2 regions of the Bacillus sp. SRL337 genome follow, and region 2 is predicted to be linked to the other one. Evidence: riboswitches for the same ligand, from Rfam matches in the RefSeq annotation. Region 2 holds a riboswitch; the other holds the start of a gene.
What was found. A riboswitch is a leader RNA that binds a small molecule or an ion and turns the genes downstream of it on or off. The one in region 2 is predicted to bind S-adenosylmethionine.

Region 1 (7,705 bases), 2.3 Mb from region 2:
AAATCCAGACGAGAACTATAAAAATGTCTCGGATGAGTTCCAGCGCTTATTTGAAAAAGAAACGAACATCGATGTCGTCGTGCTTCCGGAACTATGGACCACCGGTTACGACCTGACGAGGCTTGATGAAATCGCAGATGATAAAGGCATCAACGCACAAAAGTTCCTTTCAAGCCTTGCTCAAGAATATAAAACAAATATCGTCGGAGGCTCTATTGCTAAGAAAAGCGAAGAAAATGTAACCAATACGCTATATTCTTTTGACCGGAATGGCGGCCTTCTCGGCGAATACAGCAAAGTCCATTTATTCAAGCTGATGGATGAACACCACTATCTTTCGGCAGGGGATACCAGCGGGGCAGTGACAATTGAGGGAGTTCCTTCAGCCGCCTTCATCTGCTATGACATCCGGTTCCCGGAATGGTTAAGAACGCACACAGCAGGAGGCGCAGAAGTACTTTACGTCGTGGCCGAATGGCCATTGGCCCGAGTAGGTCACTGGCGCACGCTGCTTCAGGCGAGAGCGATCGAGAATCAGTGCTATATAGTAGCCTGCAACCGCAGCGGCAGTGACCCGGACAATGAATTCGCCGGCCATTCTATGATCATCGACCCTGGGGGAGATGTGACCTCTGAAGCAGGCGAAGGGACAGACGTTATCACAGCCGAGCTTGATCTGGAAAAAGTAAAGCAGGTACGAAACCAGATCCCGATTTTCCAGGATCGCCGGCCGGAGCTTTATTAAGTTTGACGAATCAAGACTCAGTTTATGATTCGTTGGGATGTTTGTCGCGTAACGAGACCAACCAGGGCTGCGATTTTCATTGAGAATTGAATTGTGTCTCGATAGTGCCGGAATCGCGGCTTGTTTTAAAATGTGGACGTCATTTAGTCGCGTTTCGTTCACAACCGGGGCAGATTTTACAACGTCGATGAATGGACACTTCCTCTTTTTTAGCTTATTGCCCCACCCGCGAAGTCGAACAACTGGAGCGAAAATCGTTTTATAAAAAAAGGGTTGACAATTGCCTCCAAACTTAGTTTAATGTTTATCAGGAATAATAAAAATGTTTAGAAAAATCAAATAGGACATTCTCTTATCAAGAGTAGGCGGAGGGATTTGGCCCGATGAAGCCCAGCAACCGACTGTCACCAGCGAGACTGGAGCGTTTTTAAATAAACGCTTGATGCAACCTGACAGCACGGTGCTACTTCCAACAGAAAGAGGAATCTTTCTGGCAGATAAGAGGTGCGAAGTCTCATGTCTTCAAGCCTCTTTCTGAATGAAAGAGGCTTTTTACTTTGCTGAAAAGCCTTGTTAACCAAGGAGGAATATAGAATGGCACTTGTAAAACCTAACGGATATTATCCTTTGACAGAAGAAAGCGCCCTGAATTTGGCAAAGGCATTAGGCTTCTTCAATGAAAATGACGAATTATTCTGCAGTGAAATCGGGGACGGAAACCTGAACTATGTTTTCAGGATTGGGACCAATCTTTACGAAAAATCGATCATCATCAAGCAGGCGCTTCCTTACGCAAAAGTCGTCGGCGAAAGCATGCCGCTTACATTGAAGCGTGCCCAGATTGAAAGCAGCGCATTGCAGAAGTACAGTGAATTCACCCCAGAGTCTGTTCCAAAACTATTTTATACAGATACGGAACTGGCTGTGACGGTAATGGAGGATTTATCCAGTTACAAGATATTGAGGAAGGCCTTGATAGATGGGGAGGAATTCCCGCTTTTACCGACCCACATTGGTCTTTACCTTGCCAAGACTCTCTTTTTCACATCTGATTTTGGCTTGAACGGGGGAGAAAAGAAAGAGCTGGTCGGCAGATTTATCAACCCGGAATTATGCAAGATCACGGAGGACCTTGTGTTCACCGACCCTTTTCACGACCATGACAGCAATGATTTTGAAGACGAACTGAAGGCAAAGGTTCAGGCTCTTTGGGATGACCCTGTCGTAAGACTTGAAGCAGGAAAATTGAAAAGAAAGTTTTTAACCCAAGCCGATGCTCTTCTGCATGGTGACCTTCATACCGGAAGCATCTTTGTCAGGGAAGACGATACAAAGATTATTGATCCTGAATTTGCGTTTTATGGGCCAATCGGATTTGATGTGGGACAATTTTTTGCTAATATCCTGCTGAATTCCTTGTCGCTTCCCAAAGATGACCATGCCGGCAGACTTCAAATCATTTCCGAAACTTGGGAGGTTTTCTGCTCTGAGTTCACCAACTTATGGAAGGAACATAACCAAGAGACCTATTCTACAACCACAGGATACCTCGATCATATCCTGGCTGAAATATTCGAAGACTCAATTGGTTTTGCGGGCTGCGAAATAATCCGTCGTACAATCGGGCTTTCCCATGTGGCAGATCTTGACGGTATTGAAAATAAGACAAAAAGAATAAAGGCAAAAACAGAGGCAATCGAATTGGGCAGAAGGTTGATTCTGCAGCGTAAAATCATTAAGAACCCTTCACAACTCTCACTCTATTAAGGGGGAAAAACATGAAAACCGAAATGCAAACCATTCGTTCTGTACAGTGGAAGGATGATCATATCCTCCTGCTTGATCAGCAAAAACTTCCGCATGTCACGGAATATATCAAACTCACTACAATAGAAGAGGTATGGGAAGGCATTCACAGTCTGAAAGTGAGAGGAGCTCCAGCCATCGGGATAACAGCTGCATTTGGGCTTGCACTATGGGCTCAATCATTTCAACAGAAGGACAATTTCCTTGGCTTTTATTACGAGTTGGAAAACAAACGACACTACTTGGAAACCTCCCGACCCACTGCCGTCAACCTTGCTTGGGCATTGGGAAGGCTTGCAAACCGGTTTGCCCAGGCAGCTTCGGTGGAAGAGGGACAATCACTTCTGTTGGAGGAAGCGCTTGCCATCGCCAGAGAAGACGAGGAAGTATGCCGGAAGATCGGGGAACATGCAGTAGAATTATTTCAGGCAGGAGATGCTGTCCTGACACACTGCAATGCTGGGGGAATTGCCACAGCGAGGTATGGGACAGCGTTAGCCCCCTTTTATGTCTTAAAGGAAAAAGGCCTCGATCTGAAAATATATGCCACCGAAACAAGGCCAGTCCTTCAGGGGGCACGGTTGACTGTCTGGGAATTGATGCAAGCTGGGATGGATGTCACTCTCATCACAGATAATATGGCGGCCCACACAATCGCCGAAAAAGAAATTTCAGCCATAATCGTTGGCGCTGACAGAATTGCAGCAAATGGGGATACGGCCAATAAAATCGGGACACGCGGATTGGCCATTTTGGCAAATGCCTTTCATATTCCGTTCTATGTGGCGTCACCGTTATCCACCATAGATCTCGCTATTGAAACCGGAAAAGAAATCCCGATTGAGGAACGAAACCCTCAAGAGGTGACACACTTAAACGGGGTTGAGTTGGCTCCCAAAGGAGTGAAGGTCTATAACCCGGCGTTTGATGTGACACCAAACGAATACATCACCGCCATCATCACCGAGAAAGGCATCATAAAAGGAAATTATAAAGAGCGGCTCCCTGCGATAAAATAATTCATCATCTGAAGCCTGATACAAACGGTTGTTTTGTACCAGGCACTTTTATTTTGTACGGAAATACTTTAAGTAAAGTATAATGAAAGAAAAAAACGAGGGAAAATGATGCCAAGAAAGAAGCGATATGAAAATCAAGATGATGTCAGCAATCAAAAATCCTTCAATGACATGATGAAATGGATGAAAGAAAGACGGACAAAGATAAAAGATCTCAAGACACAGATTCCTCAAGCAGGCAAGAAGGAGGCTTCCCTTCTAAAGCAAAACAAGGACAAGCCTACCATTACATGGATCGGCCACTCAACCTTCCTGATCCAGTTGGATGGTCTGGCTATTTTGACTGATCCGGTTTGGGCCAGAAGGATGGGAATGGGAAAAAGACTGACTGATCCCGGACTGCTGCCGACGGACATTCCGAATGTGGATATCGTTCTCATTTCACACGGCCACTATGATCATCTGGATTTTGCTTCAATTAAAAGGCTTAAAGGCGATCCTGTTTTCTATATCCCTTTTGGTCTGAAATCTGCCTTTACAAGAAGGGGCTATAAAAAAATCATAGAAGCAAATTGGTGGGATTCTTTTAATGAAGAAGGTATTGCCATTGATTTTGTTCCTGCACAGCATTGGACCAAACGGACGCTGACAGATACTAATACCTCCCATTGGGGCGGCTGGGTCTTGAAGTCAGCGGCAGGAACCAGCATACACTTTGTCGGTGATACGGGGTATTTTAGAGGGTTTAAAGAAATTGCCGAGAGACTTTCACCCGAAATCATATTAATGCCGATCGGTGCTTATGAACCTGAATGGTTTATGAGTGACAGCCACATCACTCCGGAAGATGCTGTTAAAGCGTTCATGGAGATGAATGCCTCATTATTCATACCTATGCATTACGGTACCTACCGGCTCGCCGATGACACCGGCCCAGAAGCACTCGGCCGCCTATTTGCCGAATGGAAGAAGGCTGGATTGGTGGAAGAAAATCTGAAAGTGCTTGATATTGGTGAAACATTGTGGCTGTGAAGACTTTTACCGCCACTAATTCACTCCTTTTGAATATAGATGGTATAAAGGAGGTTGTGTCATTATGGCGGTCATTAAAGCACCAGAAAAGCATGTCAAGCTTTTGGCAAGATTGATGAGGGCGGAAGCAGAAGGGGACGGCCGTCTCGGGATGCTTACAGTCGGCAACACGGGAGTAAACAGGGTCATTTCCAACTGTCTTGATTTTAAAGATTTGCGTACGATCAATGATATGGTATACCAGCGTCCCGGGGGATTCGAAGCCACAGTCAAAGGCTATTTTTATCAAAGGGCTAGAGAAAAAGATATAGGTCTTGCAAGACAGGTCATCAGGGGCTGGAAGTACCATCCAGCGTCCTATGCTCTGTGGTTCTTCCGTCCTGAAGGCGACTGTCCGCCAACCTGGTATGATCAGCGGAATGTAGGGAGATACAAATCACATTGCTTCTTTGCTCCATCGCAGGAAGACTGCCCCCAGGTTTATTTTTGAAGCTTGCGAAATTCTGCAAGCTTTTTTTTAAAAAGTCACACCTCGTTTTTTGTCGAAAACTCTCCTTTTGGTTCAAAGTTTACGAAAAACTCAGCAGGATATGATATAACTAATAATGAAACGTATTTAGGAGGTTTATTGATGCTGAACAAAACACTCAGAACATACATAGATGAAGAAATGAATGAACAGACGATCGCCCTGTTTTCTAACGAAGTGGCCTATGCTCAGGAAAACGGTCTCATACCTGAGGGGATAGCAGTTGAGCCTATGGATGATGCGGTACGATTCCATGATGCCCTCATCGAGAGAGTGGACAAAGAAACAGAAGAGCTTGTCCAAACAGAAGAAGCTCCAGCTTTCCTGGAGACACCCGTAAATTTCATCAAGCAGCATGGAAACGAGTTTCTATTCATAGACAGCAAATGGTTCGATATTATCCGAATTGACGGTCTGACATTGGAAGTGGATGATGTGTTTGGCCATTACAGCATATTGACCGGACTGAAACAGCAAAAAAAGACAGGAGCTGAGCTGAAAGCGATTTTAGCGGGGAAACTTCACGGTGATGACAAAGTACAACTGCTGTGGAATGACAAGGACGAGCTGTTTGATCTGAATCTTTCGATCGAGAAGCTGGAAGGCTTCAATGAAAATGATTCCATAGGCAAAACCCTGCAGTTGATTTATCATCTCTTATTCTCCTCACTGAAAGAATTGGAATTCAATAATTAACAGGAAGGCGATCCCCGCATTGGTGGATCGCTTTTTTATACTTTCCACCTGAATGTAAGGGAGATTACTTTCTTCATGAAATCTTCAAACGTAAACTGAGGACCCTTGGTATGATTGAACCAGGCGCGTACGGTTTCCATCATCCAGGATGGAACCGGCTTTCCAGAGATGTGTCGGTAATACTGTTCATATCCTTTCTTCAGGTACTCCCAGCGCTTATCATTCCCTGGCAGTGCATACTCAGAAACATCAATGATTTTCGCCCGACCATCATACAATAAGATATTTTTCAAATGCATGTCCCTTGGGTTCAGTCCGCATTTCCGGATATGCTCCCTTGCACGTTCCACCTGTTCAATCACTACAGGTGGGATGGTGATTCCTTGAAGGAGACAGTCATAAAGAGTAGTCCCTTCTTCAAAGCTCAATACTAGGAAATTCACACCGCTCCCGAGCTTCTTAGGAAAGTAATGGGAAATCCCGAGGCGTTCATACACTTCTTCCTCGATTGCCTTTTTGTCCCGCTTCTCTTGTGCATATACCTTGAAGGCCAGATGGGGATAGACCATGGAACGAAATACCGCGGCGTCGGTCCCTGTGCCAACCAAGAGAAGGTCTTCTGCATCACCCTCGATTGAGACAGGTTCATTGTCAGGGTTTGACCTTATATCCAGTTTATTTAGTTCAGGAACAACAGAGTGCCATTCAGCCGGCATATTTTTCACTCCTTAATCTTCTTATTTTTATAGTATAGTTAAAATAAACTAATGAAATGAGGAAAATCATGTTTATCCCAAAAGAATTTAAAGTGGAAGATCGACAAAGGCTATTGAAGTTTATTGAAGAGAACAGCTTCGGCATCTTATTCTCCCATGATGAGGAGGGACCTCAAGCAACCCATCTTCCTTTTGTCCTTAGAGATAAAGATAAACCAGAACTTATCGGCCATATAGCAAAGGCAAACCCGCAATGGAAGAATCTTGATGGCAAGAAGGGATTAGCCGTCTTTTCCGGCCCGCACTCCTACATTTCCGCTTCATGGTATAAAGAGAAAAAGAATGTACCTACTTGGAACTATGTTGCTGTCCATGTTCAGGGTACCATCGAAATCCTAACGGAGGGAAAAGAATTATTGTCCATTCTTCAACAATCAGTGGATTTCTATGAGAATGGCTTTGAAAATCCGTGGAAAATGGAAGATGAAACAGAAACTGTCAGCCGCCTGCTGAATGGCATTGTCGGCTTCAGAATGAAAATAGACACCATTGAAGGTAAATGGAAACTGAATCAGAACAAAAGTACCGAAAATAAGATAGAGGTCATAAAGAACCTTAGAAAACAGGACGTCTACGATTCACATGAAATTGCCGACTTGATGGAAGATCAACCATAATAGAGGAAATCCCCTCTTTCTGATAGAAACAAGATATATAAGGAAGAGTTGAAAGGGGACAAATATGATTTTTGAAATGACTTATCAAGTAAGAGTGGCCGATTTTGAAAAAGGAAAGCACTGGTATGAGACTCTACTGAAGAAGGAGCCGGATTTCATCCCACATGAAGATTTCGCAGAGTGGGAATTCATTCCCGGCTGCTGGCTTCAAGTATCACAAGGGGAACCCTCTGCCAACAGTGGTCCGATCCGACTGGGGGTAATGGATATTGAAGCGGAACGCCAAAGGTTGATGGACAAGCTCCAACTTGAGTACTTTGAAATCCATGGCAGGGAAGAGGTACCTGTCAAGTGGGCAACCTTTCAGGATCCATGGGGAAATTTACTGGGATTCTTTCAGTACCTTGATGAAAATGAACGAGATGCCCGGATTGCTGAAATACTAGGCGGCCGGCACCCTAGCATTGCCAAAGGGCAATAAAAAT
Region 2 (7,705 bases):
AAAGCTGACGGAAAAGCAGCAGAAAATTCTTGAGGCGGCATTGGAGATATTTGCAGAAAAAGGCTTCTCAGCAACCTCGACAAGTGAAATCGCCAAAAAAGCAGGAGTGGCTGAAGGGACGATCTTCCGCCATTATAAAACCAAAAAGGACCTATTGCTTTCGATTGTGGCGCCGACCATGGCTAAACTTATCGCTCCCTTTATCATCCGGGATATCAATAAGGTCCTGAACACGAAATACGAAAGGTATGAAGACTTTCTGAAAGCAATGATCCTGAACCGCCAGGCTTTTTTAAAGGAAAATATGTCTTCCTTCAGGATTCTTATACAGGAAATCCCCTTTCATCCAGAGCTGAAGGAGCAATTCAAGGAACATGTTGCCAGCAAGGTATTGGAACGCTTCAAGCACCTGGTCGAATTTTATAAAGACAAAGGCCAGATCATCGACCTGCCGACCGAAGCTGTCATCCGCTTTACGGCTTCGAGTGTATTCGGCTTCCTGCTCATCCGGCATCTATTCCTCCCTGAAGCCGACTGGGATGATGAAAAAGAAATCGACAGGACGATCCGGATGGTCATGAATGGGATCAGTGCCAAAGAGTAGGTTTAGTTATCGGGGAAAGAAAATAAAAGGAAAAATCGAGGGCGGAATCGTTTATGATTTCGTCCTCGAATTTGATTGATAATCCTTTATGGCAGATGGAGCTGGACGAGTTCCGTTAGGAGATCTCACATCTTCCGCTCCAGTCACTACTGTTTTGAAAATTTTGGACAACACTCTTTCAGGAAAAAAGTCTTTTTACCCATCCCTGTTATGCTGGAATTGTAATTAATTATTTATTCCTTTCCATTTAGATAAATGCAATCATTAAATCTGATACAAATCTTAAGAGCCATCATCTTTTCAGGGTGCACGTTGGAGGACGTTTGAACCAATTCATCGGAAAAATACGTTAAAAATCAAGAAAAAAGGAGTGACAAGATCAATGTGATTTGGCACTCCTTTTGATGTGATATTTTGCATTTTGTACTCGCATACAGAACCTATCAGCTTTTCATTTAAAAAACAGACAAAGGATCCTGCCTTCCTTTCAGCTGCTCTATTTCCCCTCCTGCTCCAGCTTCCTCTCCAGAAACTCTTCTTTGATGGCTGAGAGGAGCTGGTGGTCTGTCAGCAATTCCAGCCCTGTCAGCGCAAGAGCCTTAGCGCCTTTGATCAGTGCTTCATCTCCTTGAGGGGAAGCAGCTGCTTCCCTGAACGGAACGGTATGGGCGACAAGATTATCGGCTCCAATTTTTATATAAGGATGGATTGTCGGCACCACCTGGCTGATGTTTCCTGCATCCGTTGAACCAAGGCCTTCCCTGTCGTTGAGATCCACCGTTTCACCAAATTCCTCAATAGCTCTTTTAAAGGCACCGTCAAACGTTTTATTCAAGAGAAGATTATCAACCTCGTTCTGGAAGGCAATGACGTTCAACTCGGCTCCTGTCGCCAAGGCTGCTCCTTCTGCCACAGCTTTTACCTTCTTGGTCACTTCATTCAAGGTGGCTCTTGTGGCTGCCCGGATGAAGAAACGTGCTTTTGCATATTCAGGAATGATGTTGGGCGCGTCTCCTCCGTGAGTAATGATGCCATGAATCCGGACATCGTCTGTCAGCTGCTGCCGCAATGAATTGATTCCATTGAAGAGCTGAATGACAGCATCCAACGCATTCACCCCTTCATGAGGAGAAGCTGCTGCATGGGCAGGGACACCCCGGTATTCAAAATCAAGCGGATCGACGGCAAGGGAAGTCGAGGTCACTCTTGTAGAATTGGCGGGATGGACCATCAATGCCGCATCTATCCCTTTCAGCAGGCCATCTTTGACGAAGCTTCCTTTGGCGCTGCCATTCGGTCCGCCTTCTTCTGCAGGTGTCCCCAATACTACGACCTCGCCGCCTGTAGTTTCAATGACCTTGCTAAGTGCAATGGCCGCTCCGACACTTGTTGTGCCGATGATGTTGTGTCCGCAGGCATGCCCAAGGCCGGGCAGGGCATCATACTCAGCCAAAAAGGCCACTGCAGGTCCAGGCTTTGCGGACTTTTTTCTTGCCAGGAAGGACGTTTCGTGGCCGGCAACAGCTCTTTCTACCTCGAAGCCTTCTACTTCCAAAATCCCTGAAAGAAGCTTTGATGCGAAATATTCTTCATTACCGATCTCCGGTTTTTCATGGATGCTGTGGCTGGTGCTGATGTATTTCTCTCTCTGGCTTTCGACATTCTCAATAATTACACTTTTTAATCCTGTATTGATTTCTGTTACTGAAGTCATTTTTATTCCTCCTGATTACTTTAATTTTTTGAAGCAGTCTGCCTTACTGGGGCTGATCAATCTCAGTTAATACTTTGGGGTGCGGACGTTATTCGACACTGTTTCGCCGATATTTGACATGGGTTGGTCGGTATTCGACACGGATCGGTTGTTATCCGACAAAGGCCGGCTGTTTTTCGACACTCCCCCCGGCAAGTTCCAGCACAAGTCGGTCGATAGAATTCGCCTGGTACTGGGAAGCGTTAACTGGCAGGGTTTGGCCGATTAACGACATGTGTGATTGATATTCGACATAACTAAGTTGATATTCGACACTGTTTGGTCGATATTCGACATAACTAAGTTGATATTCGACACTGTTTGGTCGATATTCGACACAACTTGGTTGATATTCGACACAAACCAGTCGATATACGACACTATTTCGTTGATTGGCCGTGGTTATCGGCGTTTTTGGATATTTATCAGCTTTTTTCCGAAGTTTATCGGGGATTTTCAAAATTCATCAGCGATTCCCAAAAATCACCTGTGTCTCCGGACTTGGTCCTTTACTCTCCACTGTCACTAAGCGGTACAAATGTAGGGATCGTGCTGCCTTTGTATTCTTTTTCGATGAATTCTTTAACGTCATCCTGTTGATAAAGGTCAGCCAGTTTTTGGAGTGTCTCGTTTTCTTTGTCTTCTGTGCGGACCGCAATGATGTTGATATATGGCGTAGCGGTTTCGCTTTCATGGAAGATGGAGTCCTCTGTTGGATTGAATCCGGCGTCAACGGCGATACCGTTGTTGATGATGGATGCGGCTACGTCCGGCAGTACCCGCGGTGTCTGTCCTGCTACCACCGGGACAATTTCAAGATTTCTAGGGTTGTCGACGATTTTATCCACTGAACCATTTCCATCAAAATTTTCCGGCAGCGTGATCAGGCCCGCTTCCTGCAGCAGCAGTAATGCCCTTCCCATGTTTGTTGCTTCGTTCGGCACAGCGATTTTTCCGCCTTCAGGGATTTCGTCTGCTGTTTTGTATTTTTCAGAGTAAATTCCCATTGGGGCAATGACGGTTGTGGCGATTGGCGTTAAATCCAGGTCATGTTCTTTCTTGAAGGCGTTAAAGTAAGAGATTGTTTGGAATGCGTTCGCATCCAGTTCACCTTCTGCAAGGGCGATGTTCGGTTGGACATAATCGGAGAAACGGACGATTTCGACTTCGATGCCTTCTTTTTCTGCTTTCTCTGATATGTAATCCCAAATGCGGTTATCGGAACCGCTGACACCTACCTTGACTTTCACTGTTTCTTCTCCGCTTGTTGAGCTGGAGCAGGCAGCTCCCGTGACTGCCAACGCTAAAATGAGTCCTGCCAAAAATAGTTTTTTCATAGATGATTCCTCCTCTTATCTTCTTCTGATTTTTTTAGATGTGATGTTTCCTAGAGTTTGAAGGCCCTGGACCATGATGACCAGTATGCCGACCGTAATCAGCATGACGGTTGTATCAAAACGCTGGTAACCGTATGTGATGGCAAGATCGCCCAGTCCTCCGCCTCCGACTGCACCGGCCATAGCGGAGGCACCGACAAGACCGACCGTGGCTATGGTGAGGGCAAGCACCAACGAACTGAGCGCTTCTGGGATCAGGAATTTAAAAACAATCTGCCATGGGGTTGCGCCCATGGACTCTGCCGCTTCGATGACGCCCGGCTCTACCTCAAGCAATGAATTTTCTATTAACCTGGCAATATACGGTCCTGCATAAAAGACCAGCGGAACGACAGCTGCGGCCGTGCCGATGGACGTTCCGACAATCAACCTTGTTACCGGGATGATTGCCACCATCAGGATGATGAACGGAATCGACCTGAACACATTGATGATTCCATTTAAAACATTAAACACCGGCAGGTTCTCCATGAGATGCCCTTTGCGGGTGACAACCAGCAGGATCCCCAGCGGCAATCCAAGAAGGGCTGAAAACAATAGTGAAAATGCGACCATCTGGATGGTTTCAATGAGTGCTTCGATGATTTGCTCCTGATCAACTAGCATTTGCTTCAACCTCCTTGATTCTGACTTTTTCCTGGTTGATATACATCAACGCTCGCTTGATCTCACTATCGCTTCCGATGAATTCGACAATCAAGTTGCCGAATGGTACGCCTTGAAGTTCCGTGATATTTCCAAATAATACATTCGTATCGATATCGAATTTCTTTGCAACTTTGGAGAGAAGCGGCTGCCCGGCAGACTCCCCGACAAAATTGATTCTGAAGATTTTTTGCAAACCGGCATTGTACCGGACGATTTCTTTGATTGTTTCCGGCAATGCATCATTCATCACAGTGCTGACAAAATTCTTCGCTGTCGTTGTTTGCGGTTCAGAGAAGACATTGAAGACGGATCCTTCTTCGATGATCTTTCCTGCTTCGATGACTGCCACCCTATCGCAGATTTCCCGGATGACCGTCATTTCATGGGTGATGATGAGTATGGTGATGTTGTATTCTTTGTTGACCTTTCTCAACAGCTGCAGGATCGAGTTTGTTGTCTGTGGATCCAGGGCCGATGTTGCTTCATCACAAAGCAAAATGGCAGGCTTTGTGGCAAGTGCCCTCGCAATCCCGACTCTCTGCTTCTGCCCGCCTGACAGCTGATCCGGATAGTAGTCCGCCTTATCACCCAGCCCGACGAATTCAAGAAGTTCCGTTACACGTTCCTTGACTTCATTGTTTGGAACTTTCCCGAGCTTCAGCGGCATGGCAACATTGGCAAACACCGTCTTGGAATTCAACAAGTTGAAATGTTGAAAAATCATGCCAATATTTCGTTTGACCTCCCTGATTTCTTTTGGAGACAGTTTGGTAAGGTCTTTCCCATTCACGACCACGCTTCCTGAGGTCGGCTTCTCCAGCCAGTTGACACAGCGGATCAAGGAGCTTTTCCCTGCTCCGCTGAAGCCGATGACACCAAAGATCTCCCCTTCGTTTATCTTCATATCGATTCCGTCCAGTGCCCTGACTGGCTGGTCCCCACTCTCATAAATTTTTGTCAGTCCTTGGAATTCAATCATTGTGTATATGGCTCCCTTCTTTAGCTGTATTAAAAAAACCTCTTCCAGGAGATGGAAGAGGTTTTTGGCACGCGGGCAAAAAGGACTCTTCTTATCTCCCAAGCTAAAAGCTTGCTGGATTTGGCACAGTACTAAAAAAATAGTCCGCTGCCGAGGCTTCACAGGGCCAGTCCCTCTGCCTCTCTTGATAAGAAACTTTATTATTTTTATCAAATTACTCAGATTAAAATGTAAAAACCGCCCTGATTTTCCTCCTTTATGCCATTATTTTAAAAAAAAATAAAAAACCCTCTTCTTGAAAGCGAAGAGGGCATGATTATGTAATCCGGCCTCTTCTCATCTTTCAAGCAATGCTTGCTGGATTTGGCACGGTACTAAAATAGTCCGCTGCCGAGGCTTCACAGGGCCAGTCCCTCTGCCTCTCTTGATAAGAAGTATGGAAATTTATTCTGTTTTTTTAACTTGAGTTACACTTTACAACGTCATTTCAAAAGTGTCAATACATAAAAAAATAAATTTTCAAAAATGAGTACTTGATCCTCTTTTGGGTTTGATAGGTTTCATAGGCTATACTTGGAGAAAACAGCAGCAAGTCGGGTATGAAAAATTTTATTCCAAACCATTTGACCATGTGGTGCACCCCATGGTTTATGATAAAAAGCAGGTGCAGGGGGAGAAATATGTATAAAATCAGTGAGTTTGCCAAGATTACCGGTCTCAGCAAAGAAACGCTGCGGTATTATTCAGAGATAAAACTGCTCGAACCGGCATATATTGATCCAAAAAATCACTATCGCTATTATGATGACGGATCTTATTTTCTAGCCATTCTTCTCGTCAAGCTCCGGGACTTCGGGCTTACCATTCAGGAAATGCAAGGAGTAATGAATGATGAGTCCTTCTTTAACCTTGAAGCACTTTTGCTCGAAAAAAGAAGAAATCTCCAAAAGCAAGTGAGCGAGTTACAGGGAAAAATGAGTGAAATTGATCATTTTATTAAATCGGGAAGGGAGCAATCAAATTGATCCAATGGAAAGATGAGACAATCATCTCCGCCAATATTGAAAAGGTATGGAACCTTTTTCTGGAGGAAAACATGCCAAGAATCATGCCAAAAGTCATTGAGAATAAGCCTGTTCATGTTACCGAGGAAGTGACAGGGTCCCGGTATCAGCAAAAATATCAGGAGGGCAAACGAGTCGAAACCTACATTGTTGAGACTCTTGGATACGAGAATACTGAGAACAAAAAGGTTAAACAGATTGGATTTGTCATTGCCAAAGCTTTTGAAATCAATCTCTCCTTCACCCTTGAAAAAATAGATGAGGCACATACCAGATTTATTTATGAAGGTTATAATAAAGGCAAAAATTTTGTCGGACGTGCCATGTTGAAACTTGGGGGAGACAAGAATAATAATAAAGCTGTAGACGATTTTATGGAGCTAGTGAGAAAAGAATCCATGAAATAAGAGACTGTCTATTGAAATGACAGTCTCTCTTGGAGGCTTGCCCCTATGCATAAACATCCATTATCCTGTATGAAATAACTGAAAACTCGTCATTCCTCACTTCGGCCGCTGTTCAATTCCGAAAGAGTAATCTTATACAGTTTGTCATCATCCTCTGCAGGATTTCCCCTGCCGTCCGTGTTATTACTGATGAAATACAGTGTTTCTTTCTCAATATAGACATCCCTTACCCTTCCATACCCTGACAGAACTTCCTCGACTTCGCCCGTGTCCACGGAAAATCTCTTTACCCCTTCACCTCTAAGAGCCGCAAAGTATATCCGCCCATCATAAAAGTCAGCTCCGGACGGTGCCCAAGCAGGCTCGCCCGAATGAACCAGTGGCGGCTGCATCCCTTGGTGTTTTTCACCACCTGTTATCAGGGGCCAGCCATAATTCTTTCCAGCTTGGATCAAGTTGATCTCATCAAAGCCGGATGGACCATGTTCTGTACTGTAAAAATCGCCGTTTTCATTCCAGGCAAGACCTTGGGGATTACGATGTCCGTAACTGTAGACGTAGGAATTTTGGAATGGATTATCAGCCGGAATTGAACCATTCAGGTTCATTCGGAGAATTTTTCCGCCAAGGGAACCTAAGTCTTGTGCATTTTCCTTTACAGTCGCATCTCCAGTGGTAATATAAAGCTTTTCATCCGGACCGATAGTAAGACGGCCGCCATGATGATACTGCCCGCTCGGAATGCCATCCAGCAAGACGGTTCCTTCTTCCCAGACCTCACCATCCAAGTTCAATGTCACAACACGGTTATGCGGCTGGCTGCTGTTTTGGTAAGTGTAATAGGCATATGCAG

Region 1: another riboswitch for S-adenosylmethionine. It lies ahead of mtnK (S-methyl-5-thioribose kinase); the one in region 2 lies ahead of AC4E8A_RS22570 (methionine ABC transporter ATP-binding protein).

Annotation. Positions count from the first base shown of each region.
Region 1 covers NZ_OZ481793.1:2,108,994-2,116,698, reverse strand. The annotation lists gene AC4E8A_RS10460 (carbon-nitrogen family hydrolase) at 1-745, shown strand, start outside; SAM riboswitch class I at 1,095-1,249, shown strand; gene mtnK (S-methyl-5-thioribose kinase) at 1,340-2,512, shown strand; gene mtnA (S-methyl-5-thioribose-1-phosphate isomerase) at 2,524-3,570, shown strand; gene AC4E8A_RS10445 (MBL fold metallo-hydrolase) at 3,679-4,602, shown strand; gene AC4E8A_RS10440 (cell wall hydrolase) at 4,667-5,092, shown strand; gene AC4E8A_RS10435 (hypothetical protein) at 5,234-5,827, shown strand; gene AC4E8A_RS10430 (serine/threonine protein kinase) at 5,863-6,543, opposite strand; gene AC4E8A_RS10425 (FMN-binding negative transcriptional regulator) at 6,612-7,220, shown strand; gene AC4E8A_RS10420 (VOC family protein) at 7,285-7,701, shown strand.
Region 2 covers NZ_OZ481793.1:4,511,241-4,518,945, forward strand. The annotation lists gene AC4E8A_RS22550 (TetR/AcrR family transcriptional regulator) at 1-604, shown strand, start outside; gene AC4E8A_RS22555 (M20 family metallopeptidase) at 1,101-2,318, opposite strand; gene AC4E8A_RS22560 (MetQ/NlpA family ABC transporter substrate-binding protein) at 2,867-3,694, opposite strand; gene AC4E8A_RS22565 (methionine ABC transporter permease) at 3,710-4,360, opposite strand; gene AC4E8A_RS22570 (methionine ABC transporter ATP-binding protein) at 4,350-5,381, opposite strand; SAM riboswitch class I at 5,470-5,575, opposite strand; SAM riboswitch class I at 5,715-5,815, opposite strand; gene AC4E8A_RS22575 (MerR family transcriptional regulator) at 6,062-6,406, shown strand; gene AC4E8A_RS22580 (SRPBCC family protein) at 6,403-6,852, shown strand; gene AC4E8A_RS22585 (PQQ-dependent sugar dehydrogenase) at 6,942-7,705, opposite strand, start outside.